Regions from separate parts of the Phyllobacterium sp. NPDC097923 genome, predicted to be linked through region 1. Evidence: riboswitches for the same ligand, from Rfam matches in the RefSeq annotation. Region 1 holds a riboswitch; each other region holds the start of a gene.

Region 1 (4,688 bases):
GTATGAGATTGGCGGTTCCCTCGCTGCGGATGCGGGCATTACGGCTGATGAAATCCTTCATCGCCGCTGGACTGACACCATGCGGCAAATCCGTGAGCTGATGTATGATCACATCGGGCGCGGCCTCAGCCACAACGGATTTGAGTTTTTCGGCGCCAAAAACATCGACAATGGCCGGCTCAACCCCGATCTGGCGCAAGGAAGCGGCCTTCTCGGCGCTTCGCGTGGTGCCGGTCACCACATATCCGGCCTCCACCAACAGCGGTGCGAGCCGCCTGCCAACGGCGCCGCTGGCGCCTGCGAGAAAGATATTCCTGATCATGTGCCTGTCTCCTGTCATTGCCTGCAATTGCTCTTGCGCCACCAAGACGAGACAGCCCAATCGAACGTGACATGGCGCTCGCGTTTTTCGACCTAGACGGGTTCGAGCATGCCAAACCAGGCAACCAGCCCGAGCACGACAATGCCCAGTGCGATCTCCGTCAGGGTTCCGAGCCGTATGGCGCGTATGGAACCTGCCTCGCTGGTGCGCATGCGCGGAACAAAAACATAGCGGTTGATCAGGGCCAGTCCGGTCAGCACCACAACCAGAGTGATCTTCAGCGCCAGCAAGGCCTGATAGGGGGATGTCCAATCAGCCGGCAGACGTCGAAGGACGAGTGTGGTATTGACCACGCCGGATGCGATCACCAATGCGACGGCCGCATGACCGGCCGACGAAAACCGCATCAGCGCCGTTTGCGCAGCCACACGCCATTCCGCCTGGCGCAACCGGCCAAGGATCAGCATAACCGGTATCAGCGCTCCGATCCACGCGCCGCCCGAGAGCGCATGCACCATATCGTTGAAACGGTGGGCCGCGCCAATCCAGCCCTCCCGCATTGTGGCATGGCCGGAAAATGCCAGGCTTGCCAGAAGCAGTCCCGAAGCCATGGCAAGAGCGATGTGCGCGCGGCGTGGCGACAGAGCCAATGCGGGCAACAAAAGCAGGGCGGCGGCGACCTGTATCGCCCAGCCGCGGCCAACGCTTGTCTCAAACAGCACGTCCCGGATGGTTCCGAGATCGACGGCATCGCTCCAGCCCTGCCCGATCATTCCAGCCTGCAGCGGCAGCGCAGCAAAGATCGTTCCGATAGCCAGAAAGACCGCGATGCCGCTCGCCGGACGCAGGCGCTCCCCGATCTCCAGCGCCAGGGGTTTGGGCACAAGCAGTGCGAGATAGGCAAACGCGCCCCACAGGAACATCGTGGATGCATTGTGCACGAACCTGCACAGAACAAGCGTGGTCTCCAACCCCATCAGGGTTTGACGGTGAATGTATAGCTGCCCTTGGTCTTGTGACCGTCGGTGGAAAGTGCGGTCCAGTTCACGGTATATTCCCCCGACGCGAGGGGTGCCGACAGCGGAATGACCAGTGTCTTGTGGTCGTTGATCGACAGTTTGGCCTGTCCTGTCGATACGGTCGCCTTGCCCAGGCCGGTGATCGTTGCGCCTGAAAATTTCAGGTTCAAACCCTCGGAAAACGTCAGATCGATCTCGACGGGCGAGACCTTCACGATGGCGTTTTCGGCCGGAACTGCCGATTCAAGATGGGCGTGCGCCAATACCTGCCCCAACAGGCCGGCATTGAGGACGGTTGCGACAGCAAAAATACGAATGAGCCGTGACATGAGAACTCCTGTGAGCGGGCGGATTTGACGGATCCGGAGAAAGGGTGCGACCGCGCGGCGAAAGCTAAGCCTGATTTTTGCCGGGATCATGGCAGAATCCCTGTTGGGCGCGGCGGCACGCAGGCGGCAGCGCGAAGCATCCACCGGCGGCCGTCGCTGCTCATTTCCGTACAGCTGCGCGGCTCGACATCGATGCGCCAAAATGCGGAATCCGGTGCCTGCAAGACGCTCAGAACAGCGGCGCGAATGACGGAAGCGTGCGTCACCACGATTGTGTGACCGCCATCATGCATATGCGCGCTCATCCAATCTGCAATCCTGACGAGAAAATCATGGATGGATTCGCCGCCATGCGGGGCCGAGGCGGGATTGTTCATCCAGTCCGTCACATCGTCGGGGTGGGCTTGGTGGACAGCGGCGAGCGTCTTACCCGCCCATTTTCCGTAACCGATATCCGCCAACGCCGCATCGACAACGGATTCCAAACCCAGGGCATCGGCGGTTTGCCGGGCGCGCAGCGCCGGACTGGTCAAAACACGGTGCGCACGGCGCAAATGCCCGGCAATAGCCTGCAGGTTTTGGGCTTCCCCGGGTTCAAGCGCTTCGTCAGCGGGGAAAGCACCTGTGCGGATCGCCGGTGTGGCGCCATGGCAAACAAGGGTCAACCGCGTGGCTCTGGCCAAAATATCCCTCAAAACCCTCAGGAAAAAACCGGAAACAGCCCGCAGACCGTTCATTGACAGTCTGCGGCGCGCACAGATATAACCGTGCTGTTGCGAGTTTGGAAGCCGGTGAAATTCCGGAGCGGTCGCGCCACTGTAATTAATCAGTCCTTTTTCACTGATTGAAAGCCAGACCCTGGCCGCAACATCATTTATTCCGTTAGTGAACGCGTCATTCTGGGAGAAAATTCATGTCCGATATCGCTCTTACGCCGTCAGCAGGCGTCACGCCCATTCCTCTTGGCGAAGTCTTGCCATGGGCCATTTTCGGCGGGCTGATCATGCTGCTCGCAATCTATTTCATTGGTGCGGAAGAAGGTGCGATGTCGCTCTTCTCGGGCATGTATGTGCACGAATTCGTTCATGACGGCCGCCATCTCCTCGGATTTCCCTGCCACTGAGGAAACAAAACAATGACAAGAGATCTTTTGATCCGCGGCATGATCGTAGGGGTCATCGCCGGGCTATTGGCGTTCGGGTTTGCCCGGGTGTTCGGCGAACCGCAGGTTGATCACGCCATTGCCTTCGAGGAAAAGATGAGCACGGCGGCCGGCGCAGCGGCTGAACCGGAGCTTGTCACGCGGGCGACACAGGCCGGCATCGGCCTGTTTACCGGCATTGTCGTCTACAGTGCCGCGCTTGGCGGATTGTTCTCCCTGGTTTTTGCCTTTGTGCATGGCCGGGTCAGTTCCCTCAGCCCGCGCAGTACGGCGGCCCTGCTGGCGCTCGCGGGTTTTGTGGCAATTGTTCTCGTTCCCTGCATCAAGTACCCGATGAATCCGCCTGCGGTTGGCAGCCCGGATACCATCGGCGCCAGAACGGAACTGTTCTTCGTCATGCTGGTGGTTTCGCTCGGTGCCCTTGCGGCGGCTGTGGGTCTGGCAAAGCGCCTTTATGCCCAGCACGGCGCATGGAACGCGACATTGATGGCCGGTGCCGCCTATGTCGTGTTCATTGCGCTGGTGCAATACTCGCTTCCCGCCATCAACGAAGTTCCCGAACAGTTCTCACCGACCGTTCTCTGGAACTTCCGCGTCGCTTCGCTGGGGATCCATGTGATCGTCTGGACCACGCTTGGTCTGCTCTTCGGCGCTTTGGCTGAACGGGTTCTGGCCGGACAGCGTCCGCGCTATCGTCTGCATGCGGCACGCTGAGCGCGGTCGCGCCATACCTGAACGTCCTGCGGGCGTTCAGGTTGCCGCTGCCGATGGGACTGTCATGAGACCGCAACGCTTCGATATCCCCATGGGATGCCCGGCAGGCTGGTTCCTGGCTCTGGTCGCATGCCTGTTCATGCTGCAAACCGAAAGCGGATGGGCGCACCGCAGCAGCGCCGGTACCGATACGTCGGGCATTTCCATTCCAAGCTTGTCGCATGGTGAAATGGCGCTAATCGCCGACTACCGCAAGCCGATTCTCGATCTGGCGGCCCGCATGACCCGCACCGATGAGAAATTCCGGCGGCTGCTGAACTACACCAATATCCAATACAGCTATTGTCTCTGGGGCATGGTCCCCGGCAGTGTCACCGACGAGCAAAGCCCGTTCAATGCCTGTTCACACGCCTATCTTGCTGCGACGAAGGCTGTGCTTGTGTATATGCGTGACATGCCTGAACACCGGGACGCCGTCAGTGCCCTTGTCTCCGATCTCGATGCCACACTTGTGCGCAATGGCGGCTCTTTCGTTATGTGCCAGTATAGCGGCGATCCCTACAACACGGCTGATATCATCAGGCCGCGCTGGAGCGATGTGCCTGGACACCTGACCAGCCTGTTTTCCTTCCTGGGATTCGCGATGCTGCTTGATTCAGCGCTTTTTGCCGTCATCCATCTGACACGCCCGCCACGACAGCCTGTCAACGCCTGATCAAGGCTATGGCCTTTAGGTCACACCGCGCATGTCTTGTCGCCAAACCCCGGATCGCCCTTTCCGCTGCGCGCGACTTGACGTAAGCCTGCTGTCCGGATCGTTTTGACCGTTTGAACGTTACTGCATTCCCTGCCCCATGACGCTTAGAGCCAAGGACACTTCATGCCCTCCTTTGATTATATCCGGCCCATCCTCCTGTTGCTCGGCTCAAATGTTTTCATGACATTTGCCTGGTACGGCCATCTCAAATTCGCGGACCGGCCGCTCTTACTGGTCATCTTCATCAGCTGGATGATTGCCTTTGCCGAATACTGCCTTGCGGTACCGGCGAACCGCTACGGTCACGAGATCTATTCCGCCGCCCAGCTGAAGACCATCCAGGAAGTGATCACGCTTCTGGTCTTTGCCGGTTTTTCGGTGATGT
Region 2 (4,688 bases), 670 kb from region 1:
GGATAGTCCGAGGCCGGAACATGCGGCAGGGCGCCGAGCGGAAGGCGGTATCCGACGGGCGAATCGCCCGGCACCAGGAACAGCTTGCCGCGCCGCGTCTTCCATTTTTCGCTGCGCCAGCGCGGGCCGGAGGCCTGGCTGTTCCAGCGCTGCACCGGCAGGACAAAACCGCTCGGCTCGGTCAGGCCCCGCTCGAAAACCCGGGCGATGCGGCTGCGCTCTTCCGGGTCTTTCAGCCTGGAGTTGGACGGATCGACATTGTCGGGAAGATTGCCCTCCTTGATGATCCATTCCGCCGGATCTTCATAGGCGGGCGCCACCATCTCTTCTTCAACACCGAGCTCCTGCGCCAACGCGACGAGCAGCTTCCCGGCATCTTCCGGCTTGACGTCAGCCTTGCCGTTCTCGGGCGCGATCAGATCGGGGTTGACCCAGATCGGCTTGCCGTCCTTGCGCCAGTAAAGCGAGAACGTCCAGCGCGGCAGGCTTTCGCCCGGATACCACTTGCCCTGCCCGTAATGCAGAAAACCGCCCGGCGCAAAACGCTCACGCAACCGCCGGATCAGTTTGTCGGCCTTTTCGCGCTTGGTCGGCCCGACCGCATCGGTGTTCCATTCGCCCGATTCGAAATCATCGATGGACACGAATGTGGGCTCGCCGCCCATGGTCAGGCGCACATCCCGTTCGTTCAGGATCGCGTCGACCTTTTCGCCGAGCGCATCGAGCGCATTCCAGGATTCGTCGGAAAACGGCTTGGTGATGCGCGGGTGCTCGGACACACGCGTCACCCGCATATCGAAACCGAATTCCACATTGGCGAATTCCGCCATGCCGGAAATCGGTGCAGCGTTGCGATAGTGCGGGGTGGCGGCAAGCGGTACGTGGCTTTCGCCGGTCAGAAGCCCGGAGGTGGGGTCGAGACCGATCCAGCCCGCCCCCGGCAGATAGACTTCGCACCAGGCATGCAGATCGGTGAAATCCTTGTCCGTTCCGGCGGGACCATCGATGGCGACAAGATCAGGCTTCAGCTGGATGAGATAGCCGGAGACGAACCGTGCAGCAAAACCGAGATTGCGCAGGACCTGCACCAGCAGCCAGCTTGAATCCCGGCACGATCCCGAGCGCAGGTTCAAGGTGGCGTCCGGCTCCTGAACCCCGGTTTCCATGCGGATGACGTAGCCGATCTCGCGCTGGATACGTGCGTTGAGATCGACGACGAAATTCACCGTGTTCGTCGGGCTGCGATCGATGGTTGCAAGGAAAGCCGAAACCAGCGGTCCTGCCGATTCCGGCTTCATATAGATCGACAGGTCGTCGCTGATCTCTTCGGGATAGCTGAACGGCCAGGTTTCGGCGACCGGTTCGACGAAGAAATCGAATGGATTGTAGACGGTCATATCAGCGACGAGATCGACCTCGATCTTCAGCTCCGTCACCGGTTCGGGAAAGACGAAGCGGGCGAGGAAATTGCCGTAGGGATCCTGCTGCAGGTTGACGAAATGATTGGCCGGACTGACTTTCAGGGAATGGCTGAGAACTTTTGTCCGGGAATGGGGTGCTGGCTGGAGCCGGATGATCTGCGGCCCGAGCGTGATGGGCCGGTCATACCGGTAATGCGTCAGATGATAGACTGCTGCGTGAATTGCCATATCGCCTCAAAAGTCTGATTCAAAAAAACCGCGGTTCCACAAATGCTCCCCGCACTCTAACGAGTTACCGGCCAATTGAAATCTTTCATTTGCCAAAAATTTTGGCAGCGGCAAAAATTGCCGCATAAACGTGCTTGCAACTGCGCGGCTGGCCGCATAGCATTCGCGCCGATGGTTTCTTCTGCACGACAACGCGGGAGATGAAAAGGGAACACGGTGAGGCGTACCCAAAAGGGACCGAGACCGTGGCTGCCCCCGCAACTGTAAGCGGTGAGCGATGCCTGACATGCCACTGACCGGAAGGTCGGGAAGGCAAGGCGAAGCTGAGACCCGCGAGCCAGGAGACCTGCCATCTCATCTACAATTCGAACCGGACGGGGTGTGCCGGGAGCGATGCGATGTCCTCTCCCGCATTGTCGCGATGGTGCATTGGCCGCGTTCCCCTAACCTTTGTCCACAAGGCAAGGCACCGGCATGACCACGCCAAGACCCGACCACCTGATTATCCTCTGCACCCCGTGCAAGACCGCCGGCGGCCAGCCGCGGCCGGGGCAGCCATGACATATCGGGTATTGACTAATGTTATAACGTTACTATACGAGAACGACGCGTCCGCGATGACGCGACGACGTTTACCGGTTGGGATTTGACACCATGTGCCTTGCCTGCAGTCACGGATATCCGCCCATGAGCCATGTCGCCCTGCGTGCCGACGAGGTGACGTTCCGCACAGCCGGCCAGACGCTGGTGGATGAGGTATCGCTCGACATCGTGCGCGGCGCGCGTCTTGCCATTATCGGGCCGAATGGCGCCGGGAAATCCACGCTTTTGCGCATGCTGGCCGGGCTGCTGCGTCCCTCCTCCGGCAACGTCCATCTCGACGGCACGGCAATAGACCGGCTGCCGCCGAAGGAACGGGCCAGGAGATTTGCCTTCGTCGGCCAGACCGACATGCCGGACCCGCAATTGCTGGTGGACGATTATGTATCCCTTGGCCGCATCCCGCACACCGGCACCCTGACCAAGGCGAAAGACCGGGATATCGTGACGGAAGCCCTGCTCCGCGCCGGGATCGCCGCGTTTTCGCGCCGTCCCATCGGCTCGCTCTCCGGCGGCGAAAGGCAGCGCGTGCAGCTGGCGCGCGCCATCGCCCAGCAGCCGGATATCCTGTTTCTCGACGAACCCACCAATCACCTCGACCCGAAAGCGCGCAGCGAACTGCTGGCGCTGGTCGCCGGCCTCGACGTGACAACCATCGCAGTCCTGCACGACCTGCCGCTGGTGGCGCCGTTTGCCACCCACGTCGCCGTCATGCATGCCGCCCAGCTCGTCGCCGCCGGCACGCCCGACGAAACGCTGACGCCGCGCATCGTCAGCGATGTCTTCGATCTCGATGTGCTGCGCCTGCGCCATCCCTCGCAGGATCGCGATCTCATGGTGTTCGAAGCACCCGGACCAACCACAAAACAAACTGCTCAGCTACGGAGAATTTGATGAAAAGAATGCTGCTCGCCCTCGCCTTATCGGCGCTGTCCGCCCCCGCATGGGCGTTTCCCGTGACGGTCGAAAGTTGCGGCAACCCCCTCACCTTCGAGGCCGCGCCAAAGCGCGCGGTCATCCAGGACATCAACATGAGCGAAATGGCCTTCGCCCTGCACCTGCAATCCTCGATGGTCGGGGTTTCGGGCATTACCGGCTGGTACAAGCTCGACGACGCCTTCAAGAAGCAGCTGGGCGCCATTCCCGAGCTTGCGCCCAAATACCCGACCCTTGAAAATCTCATTGCGGCGGAACCGGATTTCTTCTTCGCCGGCTGGAATTACGGCATGAAGCCGGGCGGCGAAGTGACCCCCGACACGCTGGCGCCGCATGGCATCAAGACGCTTGAACTGACCGAAAGCTGCGTTCATCTCGACAAGTCCCGGCCCGCTGCATCCATGGACCTGCTTTATGGCGACATGGAAAAGCTCGGCAAAATTTTCGGCAAAGAGGACGAGGCAAATAAACTCGTCGGCGGCTGGAAGACAGAACTTGCCGCGATCAAGACCAAGATCGGCGACAAGAGCGGCACCCGCGTCTTCCTCTATGATTCCGGCGAGGACAAGCCGTTTACAGCGGGCAAGTTCGCCATTCCCACGGCGATGATCAGCGAAGCCGGCGGCACCAACATCATGGCCGATCTCGACACCAGTTGGGGCACTACTTCGTGGGAAACCGTGGCGACGCGCAATCCGGAATTCCTCGTCCTCCTCGATTATCAGGATGATGCGGGTTACCAGAAGCTGCTCAACTTCCTCAAATCCCATCCGGCAATGAAGGAAACCGACGCCGTCAAGAACAACCGCTTCGTCGCCCTGCGCTATGCGGAACTGACGCCCGGACCGGCCAACATCGAGGCCATCGCCAAGATGGCCAAGGCCATGCATCCGGAAGCATTCTGAGTGCATCTGCCTTTCCGTCAGCATCTGACACTCATGACGGGGGTGATGGCCATTCTGGCCCTCGCCCTCGTGTCGATTGCCTATGGGGCAACGGTCATTCCGCTCGGCGACGTCCTGCGCGCCCTCGCCCATGCCGCCGGTCTCTCCGATACCGTCGTCAATGGCCCGGTCGGCAAGATCATCGTTGACCTGCGCCTGCCGCGGGTGATCCTTGCGATCTGCGTCGGCGCGGGGCTCGGCATTATCGGCGCGCTGCTGCAAACCGTCACCCGCAACGACCTTGCCGATCCGTTCCTGTTCGGCCTTTCCAATGGCGCGGCGGCGGGAGCAGTCTCGGTGATTACGGTCATCGGCGACCGCTTCGGCATCTGGACGCTGCCGATTGCCGCCTTCAGCGGCGGCATGCTGGCGGCCATCGTCGTGCTGATGCTGGTGCGGCGCGTGCAGGGACAGGGGCCGGAGCGGCTGATCCTGGCGGGCCTTGCCGTCTCCTTCCTGTTTGCTGCACTCACCAACTACATGGTGTTTGCCGGCGACCAGCGCGCCGCGCATTCGGTGATGTTCTGGACACTCGGCGGCCTTGGCCTTGCCCGCTGGG
Region 3 (4,688 bases), on a different contig from region 1:
TCATCGTTCTCGGCGGAACCTTCCTCGCCCCGGTGATCGCTCTGTTCAGTCTCTATGCCTTGCCGCTCGCCGCTTTCTTCGGCGCCCTCATCTTCACGCTCATCCTCTACCACGTCGCGACGCGGCGCGGGCAAACGTCCATCGCCACGATGCTGCTCGCCGGTATTGCGCTCGGCGCCATGGCCGCCGCCTATATCGGTGTCCTGGTCTATGTCGCCGACGACAAACAGTTGCGCGACCTGACATTCTGGGGGCTGGGATCGCTGGCGGGAGCCAATTGGGTCAAGATCGCCGCATCAGGCCCGCTCATTGCGCTCGCCCTCGTCATTTCACCATTCCTCGCCCGCGGCCTCAACGGGCTCGCCCTCGGGGAAGCATCGGCCAGCCATCTCGGCATTCCGGTACAGCGCTTCAAACGCATCGCCATTGTCACCGTCGCTGCGGCCACCGGCGCATCGGTTGCGGTGAGCGGCGGCATCGGCTTTGTCGGCGTCGTCGTTCCGCATCTGCTGCGCCTCGTGATTGGCCCCGATCATCGCTATCTCCTGCCGGCCGCCGCTCTCCTTGGCGCCTGCCTCCTTCTGATTGCCGATGCGGTCAGCCGGACCATCGTTGCTCCAGCCGAATTGCCGATCGGCATCGTCACGGCAGCCGTTGGCGCACCCTTCTTCCTGTGGATATTGCTGCGTCGCCGCGGCATTCTGGACCTCTGATCATGATCCGTGTTTCCAATGTCTCCGTGTCCCTCGGTCGAAACAGAATCGTCGAGAACATATCCTTTGATGCTGAGGCAGGCGCATTCACAGTTATCGTCGGACCCAATGGGTCAGGCAAAACGACCCTGATGCGTGCACTCTCCGGTGATCTGCCGCATGAGGGCGTCATCAGCATCAACGGCACGCCGATCAACCGGCTGAAGCTCTGGCAGATGGCAACCATGCGGGCGATCCTGCCGCAATCCACCTCGCTGTCCTTCCCGTTTACCGTGCGTGAGATCGTCAAGCTGGGCATGACCAGCGGCCGCTCCGGTGCTTCGCGCCACAACGTGGACACACTGCCCGATGAAGCGCTTGAGCGCGTCGACCTCGCGGGTTTCGGCGGGCGGTTCTATCAGGAACTCTCTGGCGGCGAGCAGCAGCGGGTGCAACTGGCGCGCGTCCTCTGCCAGGTCTGGCAACCGATGCTGGACGGCCAGCCGCGCTTTCTCTTTCTTGATGAGCCGGTTTCAAGCCTCGATATCAAACATCAGCTGATCATCATGCAGATTGCCCGCGATTTTGCCGATCGCGGTGGCGGGGTCATCGCGATCCTGCATGACCTCAACCTGACCTCCATGTTTGCCGACCGCGTCGTGGTCATGCACAGGGGAAGGGCCGATTCTGTGGGTACCCCCATGGAAGTCTTGACGGATGACCGCATCCTGCGCGTCTATGAATGTGCGCTCAAGGTCGGCGGTCTGCCCGGAAAATCCGTACCGTTCGTCTTGCCGCAATCCGCAGTGCTCTGAGCACGCGAAGCTGTCGCTATCTATCTATTGACTAAAAATTGCGATTTGATACTAAATATAGACGTTATGGTTCTCTCCGAGTCGCAAGACCGGGAGCTAAGAGGGAAGCCGGTGAAATGTCCTGGACATTGATGCCGGCGCTGCCCCCGCAACTGTAAACAGCGAGTTGTTGTCGACAATGCCACTGAAGCCCAGCTTCGGGAAGGCCGACACCAGCGCCGACCTGTGAGCCAGGAGACCTGCCATGACATGATGAACGTCCACGGGCGGGGTGTCCCGGTGTGTCGCTTGCAATGGTCGGCCGCAAGCTGACCGGATTCTTGCACGCGTGCGCTCGACCTTTGCCCCCAACATTTGGGGTATAAGCATATGTCTCTTTCTCTTCAAACCACCCGCGCCGACGGTCAGTCGCCGGTTCGTCCTGCCGAACTGCAGCCATCATCCAGCGAGCCCGGCTACCGCGTCATTCGGCGCAATGGCTCGGTCACCCCCTTCGATCCGCTGAAAATCACCGTTGCTCTCACCAAAGCCTTCCTCGCCGTCGAAGGCAATGTCGCTGCCGGTTCGCGCCGTGTGCACGATGTCGTCGAAGGCTTGACCGCCGACATCGTGACAACATTGAAGCGCCGCAGCAGCGAAGGCCGTCTGTTTCACATTGAAGACGTGCAGGACCAGGTCGAACTTGCCCTCATGCGCAGCGAAAACCACAAAGTCGCCCGCGCTTACGTGCTCTACCGGGAAGAACGCGCGAGAGAACGGGCGAAGCTGGTGGAACCCGTGGCCGAAACCGGCCCGTCCCTCAGCGTCACCCTGCTTGATGGGACCAGGGCACCGCTCGATGCGGCGCGCCTCGCCCGAATCATCGATGAAGCCTGCGAAGGACTTGACGGGGTCAGCGCCACCCCGATCCTCAGCGAAACCCAGCGCAATCTCTATGACGGTATCACCCTCGACGAACTGTCGCTTGCGCCCATTCTGGCTGCACGCACACTCGTTGAAACCGAACCGAACTATTCCTTTGTCACTGCCCGGCTGCTTCTGGACAAGCTGCGCCGCGAAGCCTTGAGCTTTGTCTTCGGCAGGCCTGAACAGGCGACCCAGCATGAAATGGCGGAGCGATACGCCGATTATTTCCCCGCCTATGTGAAGGCTGGGATTGAAGCGGAACTGCTCGATCCTGAACTTGCCCGCTTCGACCTGCGGAAAATATCAGCAGCCCTGAAGCCGGAACGCGACCTGCAGTTCCAGTATCTCGGCCTGCAGACATTGTATGATCGCTATCTCCAGCAGACACGCGGTATCCGGTTCGAATTGCCGCAGGCCTTCCTGATGCGCGTTGCCATGGGCCTCGCCACCCGCGAGATCGACCGGGAAGCGCGCGCCATCGAATTCTACGACCTGCTGTCGTCGTTCGACTTCATGGCTTCGACTCCAACCTTGTTCAATTCGGGCACGCTGCGCCCACAACTGTCCTCCTGCTTCCTGACCACCGTCGCCGACGATCTCGACGGTATTTTCAAAGCGGTGAAGGACAACGCGCTTCTGGCAAAATATTCCGGCGGTCTCGGCAATGACTGGACGCCCGTGCGCGGTCTTGGTGCCCATATCAAGGGAACCAACGGCGAAAGCCAAGGCGTCGTACCGTTCCTGAAAGTGGCCAACGATACGGCCATCGCGGTCAATCAGGGCGGCAAGCGCAAGGGCGCCGTCTGTGCCTATCTCGAGACCTGGCATGTCGATATCGAGGAGTTTCTCGATCTGCGCAAGAATACCGGTGACGACCGCCGCCGCACCCATGACATGAACACGGCCAACTGGGTGCCTGATCTGTTCATGAGTCGCGTGGAAAAGGACGAGCCATGGACCCTGTTCTCACCCGACGAGACACCGGATCTGCATGATCTCTATGGCGCGGCATTCAAATCCGCCTACGAGGCCTATGAAGCCAAGGCCGCACGCGGGGAAATCCGTGTCTTCCGCACCGTGCGGGCACTGGATCTCTGGCGCCGGATTTTGACGATGCTGTTCGAGACCGGCCATCCCTGGGTCACGTTCAAGGACCCCTGCAATATCCGCTCGCCGCAGGGTCACGCCGGCGTCGTGCATTCCTCGAACCTGTGCACCGAGATTACCCTCAACACATCGAAGGATGAAGTTGCGGTGTGCAATCTTGGCTCGATCAATCTTGCCAATCACATTGCAGCTGGGGGCCTCGACCTTGAGCGTCTCGCGCGCACTGTGGCGACGGCCATGCGCATGCTCGACAATGTCATCGACATCAACTTCTACACCATCCCCGAAGCGCGCTCTTCCAACCTGCGTCACCGTCCGGTTGGCCTCGGGCTGATGGGGTTCCAGGATGCATTGCAGGCTCTGCGCATTCCCTACGCGTCCAATGAGGCCGTGGCTTTTGCCGATCTCAGCATGGAAGCCATTTCCTACCATGCCATTTCGGCATCGGTTGACCTCGCCAGCGAACGCGGCAGCTATCCAAGCTTCAACGGCTCGCTCTGGTCAAAAGGCATTCTTCCGATCGATTCCATCGAACTGCTCGACCAGGCCCGCACGGCCGCCGGTGCCAGGCTTTCGATGGACCGCAGCACGACCCTTGATTGGGAAGCTCTGCGCAAGCGGGTGACGACAACCGGAATGCGCAATTCCAACACCATGGCGATTGCCCCGACTGCAACGATTTCCAACATTTGCGGCGTTGCCCAGTCCATCGAGCCCGCCTATCAGAACCTCTTCGTCAAATCCAACATGTCAGGCGACTTCACTGTCGTGAATGCTGCACTGGTGCATGATCTGAAGCAGCGCGGGCTGTGGGACGAGGTGATGATTTCGGACCTGAAATATTTCGACGGCTCGGTTGGTGAAATCGACCGCATCCCCGCCGACCTCAAGGCGCTCTATGCCACGGCGTTCGAAATCGACAGTGCATGGCTGATTGCTGCGGCCTCACGCCGGCAGAAGTGGATCGACCAGGCCCAATCCCTCAACCTTTATATCGCCAACCCGAGCGGCAAGAAGCTTGACGAACTCTATCGCCTCGCCTGGAACAGCGGTTTGAAGACGACCTATTACCTGCGTTCGCGTTCGGCCTCGCACGTGGAAAAGTCCACGTTGAAAGGCACCGATGGCAAGCTCAACGCCGTCGCCGCCAAGCCGATTGCCGAATCGA
Region 4 (4,688 bases), 660 kb from region 1:
CGTCGTGGGACATCGTCCGTGAAGGTGCCGATCTGGTCATCGTCGAGGGGGCGGGGTCTCCCGCCGAAATCAACCTGCGGGCGGGCGATATCGCCAATATGGGCTTTGCCATCCGCGCCAATGTTCCCGTGGTGCTGGTCGGCGATATCGATCGCGGCGGGGTGATCGCCTCGCTCGTCGGCACCCATGCGATCCTGCAGCGGGAAGACCGGGAGATGATTGCCGGCTATATCATCAACAAGTTTCGTGGCGACGTCTCGCTGTTCGATGACGGCCTGAAAGCCATAACCCAGTTCACCGGCTGGCCGTCTTTCGGCGTGGTGCCATGGCTGAAGGACGCGGCGCGGCTGCCGGCGGAGGATTCCGTCGTGCTGGAACGTCTGGTGAAGGGCGAGGGCCGGGCGCTGAAGATCGCCGTGCCGGTGCTCGACCGCATCGCCAATTTCGACGATCTCGACCCGCTGATGGCCGAACCGCAGGTGGATGTGGTGATGGTGCGCAGCGGCGAGCGGCTGCCTGCCGATGCGGGACTGGTCATCATTCCGGGGTCCAAATCCACCATCGGCGACCTCCTGCGCTTCCGCGAGAATGGCTGGGACAGGGATCTCGACCTGCACCGGCGGCGCGGCGGCCATATCATCGGCATATGCGGCGGTTTCCAGATGCTGGGCAGAACGGTGCGCGATCCCGACGGCATCGAGGGCAGCGTGACGGAGACGGCAGGGCTCGGGCATCTCGATATCGATACGGTGATGGAGCCGGAAAAGACCGTGCGCAATGTGGCGGCGCAGTCGCTGCCATTCGACCTGCCGCTGGATGGCTACGAGATTCATCTGGGCCGGACGACCGGCCCGGACTGTTCGCGCCCCGCCGTGCGCATCAACGGCGTCGACGACGGTGCCATATCGGCGGACGGCAAGGTTTTCGGCACCTATCTGCATGGGCTTTTCGGGGCGGACCGGTTTCGCGCCGCGCTGCTGGGCACGATGGGCATTGCCGCTGAAGCATTCGACTACAAGGCCGGGGTGGATGCCGCGCTGGATAGTGTCGCCGCCGAGCTTGAAACAGTGCTGGATGTGGATGCGCTGCTCGCATGTGCTGCGGTGCGTGGTTCGACAAGCTCACCATGAGGGGATGGGTGGGCTGCAATGCTAATCGCGGAGATTGCAGAACATATCCCCTGCAATCCTCCACCTCCCTCATGGTGAGCTTGTCGAACCACCCACTACTCCCTGAGCAAACCGTGCGGATTCCATTGACATTTCCCGTGGGGGGTGAATAACGTCCCAGCCATGATTGGTTCCCATATTGGCCAAAGGCCAAGGGATCAAAAGGGAATGCGACGGTTGTACCCTCAAGGGCGACCCCACCGCAGCCGACCCCGCGACTGTAGAGCGGCGAGGATCAATGCAAAGCCTGACGCATATGCAGAAGGCAGCCACTGGGAAACCGGGAAGGCAGCATTCATCCTGTGACCCGCGAGCCAGGAGACCTGCCAGTCATAGAGCGTTTCCCAGGAAGCGCTCGGGGTAATCCTGCCCAAGAACCGAAGGGTCGTGTCCCTTCAGGCCCAGCACGGAGGTTGTTATGGCTGCTCGCATTGTATACGCGCTCGTTTCCCCGCCCGCATTCCGCTTGATCGTACCTGACGGATCATCGCGATTGCAGTGACGGCGATGCCCCAGCTGAATCACGGCGTGACCTTCATTCTCGGCGGTGCCCGCTCGGGCAAGTCCAGCTTTGCCGAAGGCCTGATCATGGCTTCCGGCCTTGAGCCCGTTTATCTCGCAACCGGCAGGTCCTGGGACGAGGAAATGTCTGTCCGCATCGACCTGCACAAGGCGCAGCGCGGTTCATCCTGGCACACCATCGAAGAGCCGCTCGATCTGGTGGACACCCTGCAGGGGGTTGCGGCCACGGACAAAGCGATCCTTGTCGATTGCCTGACGCTCTGGCTGACCAATCTGATGATGGCCGAGCGCGATATCACCGCCGAGACACGGCAGCTCATGCAAGCGCTGCCGAAACTTCAAGGCTCGATCGTTCTGGTTTCGAACGAAGTGGGTCTCGGCATTGTACCGGAGAACCGCATGGCGCGCGATTTTCGCGACCATGCCGGACGTCTCCATCAGGCCGTGGCGCAGGCCGCGGCAACAGTCTATTTCGTGGCAGCCGGGCTGCCGCTCACCATGAAGGGATAGGAATATGCAGGGTCAGAAGATTCCAGCGACGGTCATCACCGGTTTTCTCGGTTCGGGCAAAACCACGATGATCCGCAATCTGCTCGAAAATGCCAATGGCAAGCGCATTGCGCTCATAATCAACGAGTTCGGCGATCTCGGCGTCGACGGCGGCCTGCTGAAGGGCTGCGGCATCGAAGCCTGCCGGGACGAGGATGTGATCGAGTTGAACAATGGCTGCATCTGCTGCACCGTGGCCGATGATTTCATCCCGACCATGACCAAGCTGCTCGACCGTCCGGACCGTCCGGACCATATCGTCATCGAGACCTCGGGCCTCGCGCTGCCGCAGCCTCTGGTTGCAGCCTTCAACTGGCCGGAGATCAAGACGCAGGTGACGGTTGACGGTGTCGTCACCGTGATCGACGCTTCCGCCGTGTCCGAAGGCCGCTTTGCCGATGACCACGACAAGGTGGATGCCCAGCGCATCCAGGATGAATCGCTCGACCATGACAGCCCGCTTGAAGAACTGTTCGAGGACCAGATCCGCGCCGCCGACCTGATCGTCCTGAACAAGAGCGACCTGATCAGCGACAAGCAGCTCGACGGCGTGCGCGGCGATGTGCAGAGCCGTTCGTCGCGTTCGCTCAACATGGTGTCGGCCAGCTTCGGCAAGCTCAGCAATGAACTGCTGCTCGGTCTCGGCGTCGGCACTGAAGAGGACATCGCCAACCGCAAGTCGCACCATGAAATGGAGCATGAAGCGGGCGAAGAGCACGACCATGACGAATTCGAGAGCTTTGTTGTCGGGCTTGGTCCGGTGGCCGAACCCAAAAACTTTGTCGAGAAGCTGAAGGCCGTGATTGCCGATCACGACATCCTGCGCCTCAAAGGCTTTGCCGATGTTCCCGGCAAGCCGATGCGGCTGGTGGTGCAGGCCGTCGGAACGCGCATCGAGCATTACTTCGACCGTGCGTGGAATCCGGGCGAGGAACGGCAGACCCGTCTCGTCGTCATCGGACTGCACGATATCGACAATGACGCCATCACATCGGCGGTCACCGCCGCTGCCGCTGCCTGACGATAGGATATTGAATGCATCTCCTGCTTGCCCAGAAAGGCACCATCGCTGAAGGCACCGAGGCCATCGACCTCGGCCAGACGCCGGGAGATGTGCTGTTCCTGTCCGCCGCCGATACGGAGCTGGCGAGCCTTGCCGCCGCACGGCGGCAGGGCGATGGTGCAGTTTCGCTGCGCCTTGCCAATATGATGAGCCTGTCGCACCCGATGTCCGTCGATGCCTATGTCGAGCGGACAGCGCGGCATGCCAGGCTGATCGTCGTGCGGGTGATCGGCGGCGAGAGCTACTGGCCCTATGGCCTCGAAGCGCTGCATGCCTGCGCCATCAATCACAAGGTGCAGCTTGCGGTGTTGCCGGGAGACGACAAGCCCGATCCGGGGCTCGACCGGTTTTCAACCGTCGCCCGGCCCGACCGCGATGCGCTCTGGCATTATCTGCTGGAGGGCGGGGCGCAGAATGCCCAGCGTTTCCTCGATTATTGCGCGGCGCTGATTTTTTCCGGCGAGAAGCCGCAGGAGGCCGCGCCCCTGCTCAAGGCGGGGTTGTGGTGGCCCGGCAATTCAGCACCCTCGCTGGACGCGATGCGGCTTGACTGGACGGATGGCGCGCCTGTCATTGCCATCTGCTTCTACCGGGCGCTGGTGCAAAGCGGCCAGACCCAGCCTGTGGCGGCTTTGCTTGATGCGTTGCGCGCCAAGGGGCTCAATCCGCTGCCGGTGTTTGTCTCCAGCCTGAAGGATCCGGTTTCCATCGCCACGCTGGAGAGCATCTTTGCCGAAGCACCGCCCGCCGTGGTGTTGAATGCCACGGGGTTTGCCGTGTCTGCACCCGGTTCCGCGCGCAAGCCGACCGTGCTTGAACATGATGGCGCGATGGTGCTGCAGGTCATCTTCTCCGGCTCCAGCGCCGAGCAGTGGCGCCTGTCCGATCAGGGGCTTTCCGCCCGCGACCTGGCGATGAATGTTGCCCTGCCCGAGGTGGATGGCCGGGTTTTGTCGCGTGCGGTCTCATTCAAGTCGGCGCAGCATTTCGACGAGGCGGTGCAGGCCAATATCGTCATGCATGAACCGCAGGCCGACCGTGTCGCCTTCGTCGCCGATCTCGCGGCGAACTGGGCACGCCTGCGCACAAGCAAGCCGAATGAGCGCCGCGTTGCGCTTGTCATGTCCAACTATCCCAACCGGGACGGACGGCTTGGCAACGGCGTCGGGCTCGACACTCCTGCCGGTACATGGCAGGTGCTGAAATCCATGCGTGATGCCGGATACGATATCGCCGATATGCCCGCCGATGGCGAAGCGCTGATCAACCATCTGATGGCGGGCCCGACCAATGCGGCCAGCGACGGGCGCGCCATCCGCGAGACGATTTCGCTCAATCAATACAACAGCTTCTTTCAATCGCTTCCCCAGGTGATTCAGGAGAAG

What was found. Region 1 has a riboswitch for cobalamin ahead of ACIQWS_RS07755 (CbtB-domain containing protein). Riboswitches for the same ligand answer to the same signal wherever they lie in the genome.
Region 2: linked by a shared signal. The riboswitch ahead of ACIQWS_RS04330 (ABC transporter ATP-binding protein) and the one ahead of ACIQWS_RS07755 (CbtB-domain containing protein) in region 1 are both predicted to bind cobalamin.
Region 3: linked by a shared signal. The riboswitch ahead of ACIQWS_RS16920 (ribonucleoside-diphosphate reductase subunit alpha) and the one ahead of ACIQWS_RS07755 (CbtB-domain containing protein) in region 1 are both predicted to bind cobalamin.
Region 4: linked by a shared signal. The riboswitch ahead of cobU (bifunctional adenosylcobinamide kinase/adenosylcobinamide-phosphate guanylyltransferase) and the one ahead of ACIQWS_RS07755 (CbtB-domain containing protein) in region 1 are both predicted to bind cobalamin.

What each region holds. Positions count from the first base shown of each region.
Region 1 is NZ_JBIWBL010000001.1:1,536,566-1,541,253, reverse strand. Features, by position in the region: gene ACIQWS_RS07775 (NAD-dependent epimerase/dehydratase family protein) at 1-322, opposite strand, end outside; gene copD (copper homeostasis membrane protein CopD) at 415-1,299, opposite strand; gene copC (copper homeostasis periplasmic binding protein CopC) at 1,299-1,670, opposite strand; gene ACIQWS_RS07760 (histidine phosphatase family protein) at 1,757-2,335, opposite strand; cobalamin riboswitch at 2,401-2,552, shown strand; gene ACIQWS_RS07755 (CbtB-domain containing protein) at 2,584-2,793, shown strand; gene ACIQWS_RS07750 (CbtA family protein) at 2,806-3,546, shown strand; gene ACIQWS_RS07745 (hypothetical protein) at 3,611-4,261, shown strand; gene ACIQWS_RS07740 (DMT family protein) at 4,427-4,688, shown strand, end outside.
Region 2 is NZ_JBIWBL010000001.1:863,593-868,280, reverse strand. Features, by position in the region: gene ACIQWS_RS04335 (DUF2126 domain-containing protein) at 1-1,649, opposite strand, end outside; cobalamin riboswitch at 1,805-2,018, shown strand; gene ACIQWS_RS04330 (ABC transporter ATP-binding protein) at 2,337-3,143, shown strand; gene ACIQWS_RS04325 (ABC transporter substrate-binding protein) at 3,143-4,090, shown strand; gene ACIQWS_RS04320 (iron ABC transporter permease) at 4,124-4,688, shown strand, end outside.
Region 3 is NZ_JBIWBL010000003.1:235,114-239,801, reverse strand. Features, by position in the region: gene ACIQWS_RS16930 (FecCD family ABC transporter permease) at 1-713, shown strand, start outside; gene ACIQWS_RS16925 (heme ABC transporter ATP-binding protein) at 716-1,507, shown strand; cobalamin riboswitch at 1,558-1,769, shown strand; gene ACIQWS_RS16920 (ribonucleoside-diphosphate reductase subunit alpha) at 1,877-4,688, shown strand, end outside.
Region 4 is NZ_JBIWBL010000001.1:2,195,567-2,200,254, reverse strand. Features, by position in the region: gene ACIQWS_RS11140 (cobyric acid synthase) at 1-1,130, shown strand, start outside; cobalamin riboswitch at 1,281-1,515, shown strand; gene cobU (bifunctional adenosylcobinamide kinase/adenosylcobinamide-phosphate guanylyltransferase) at 1,677-2,201, shown strand; gene cobW (cobalamin biosynthesis protein CobW) at 2,206-3,261, shown strand; gene cobN (cobaltochelatase subunit CobN) at 3,276-4,688, shown strand, end outside.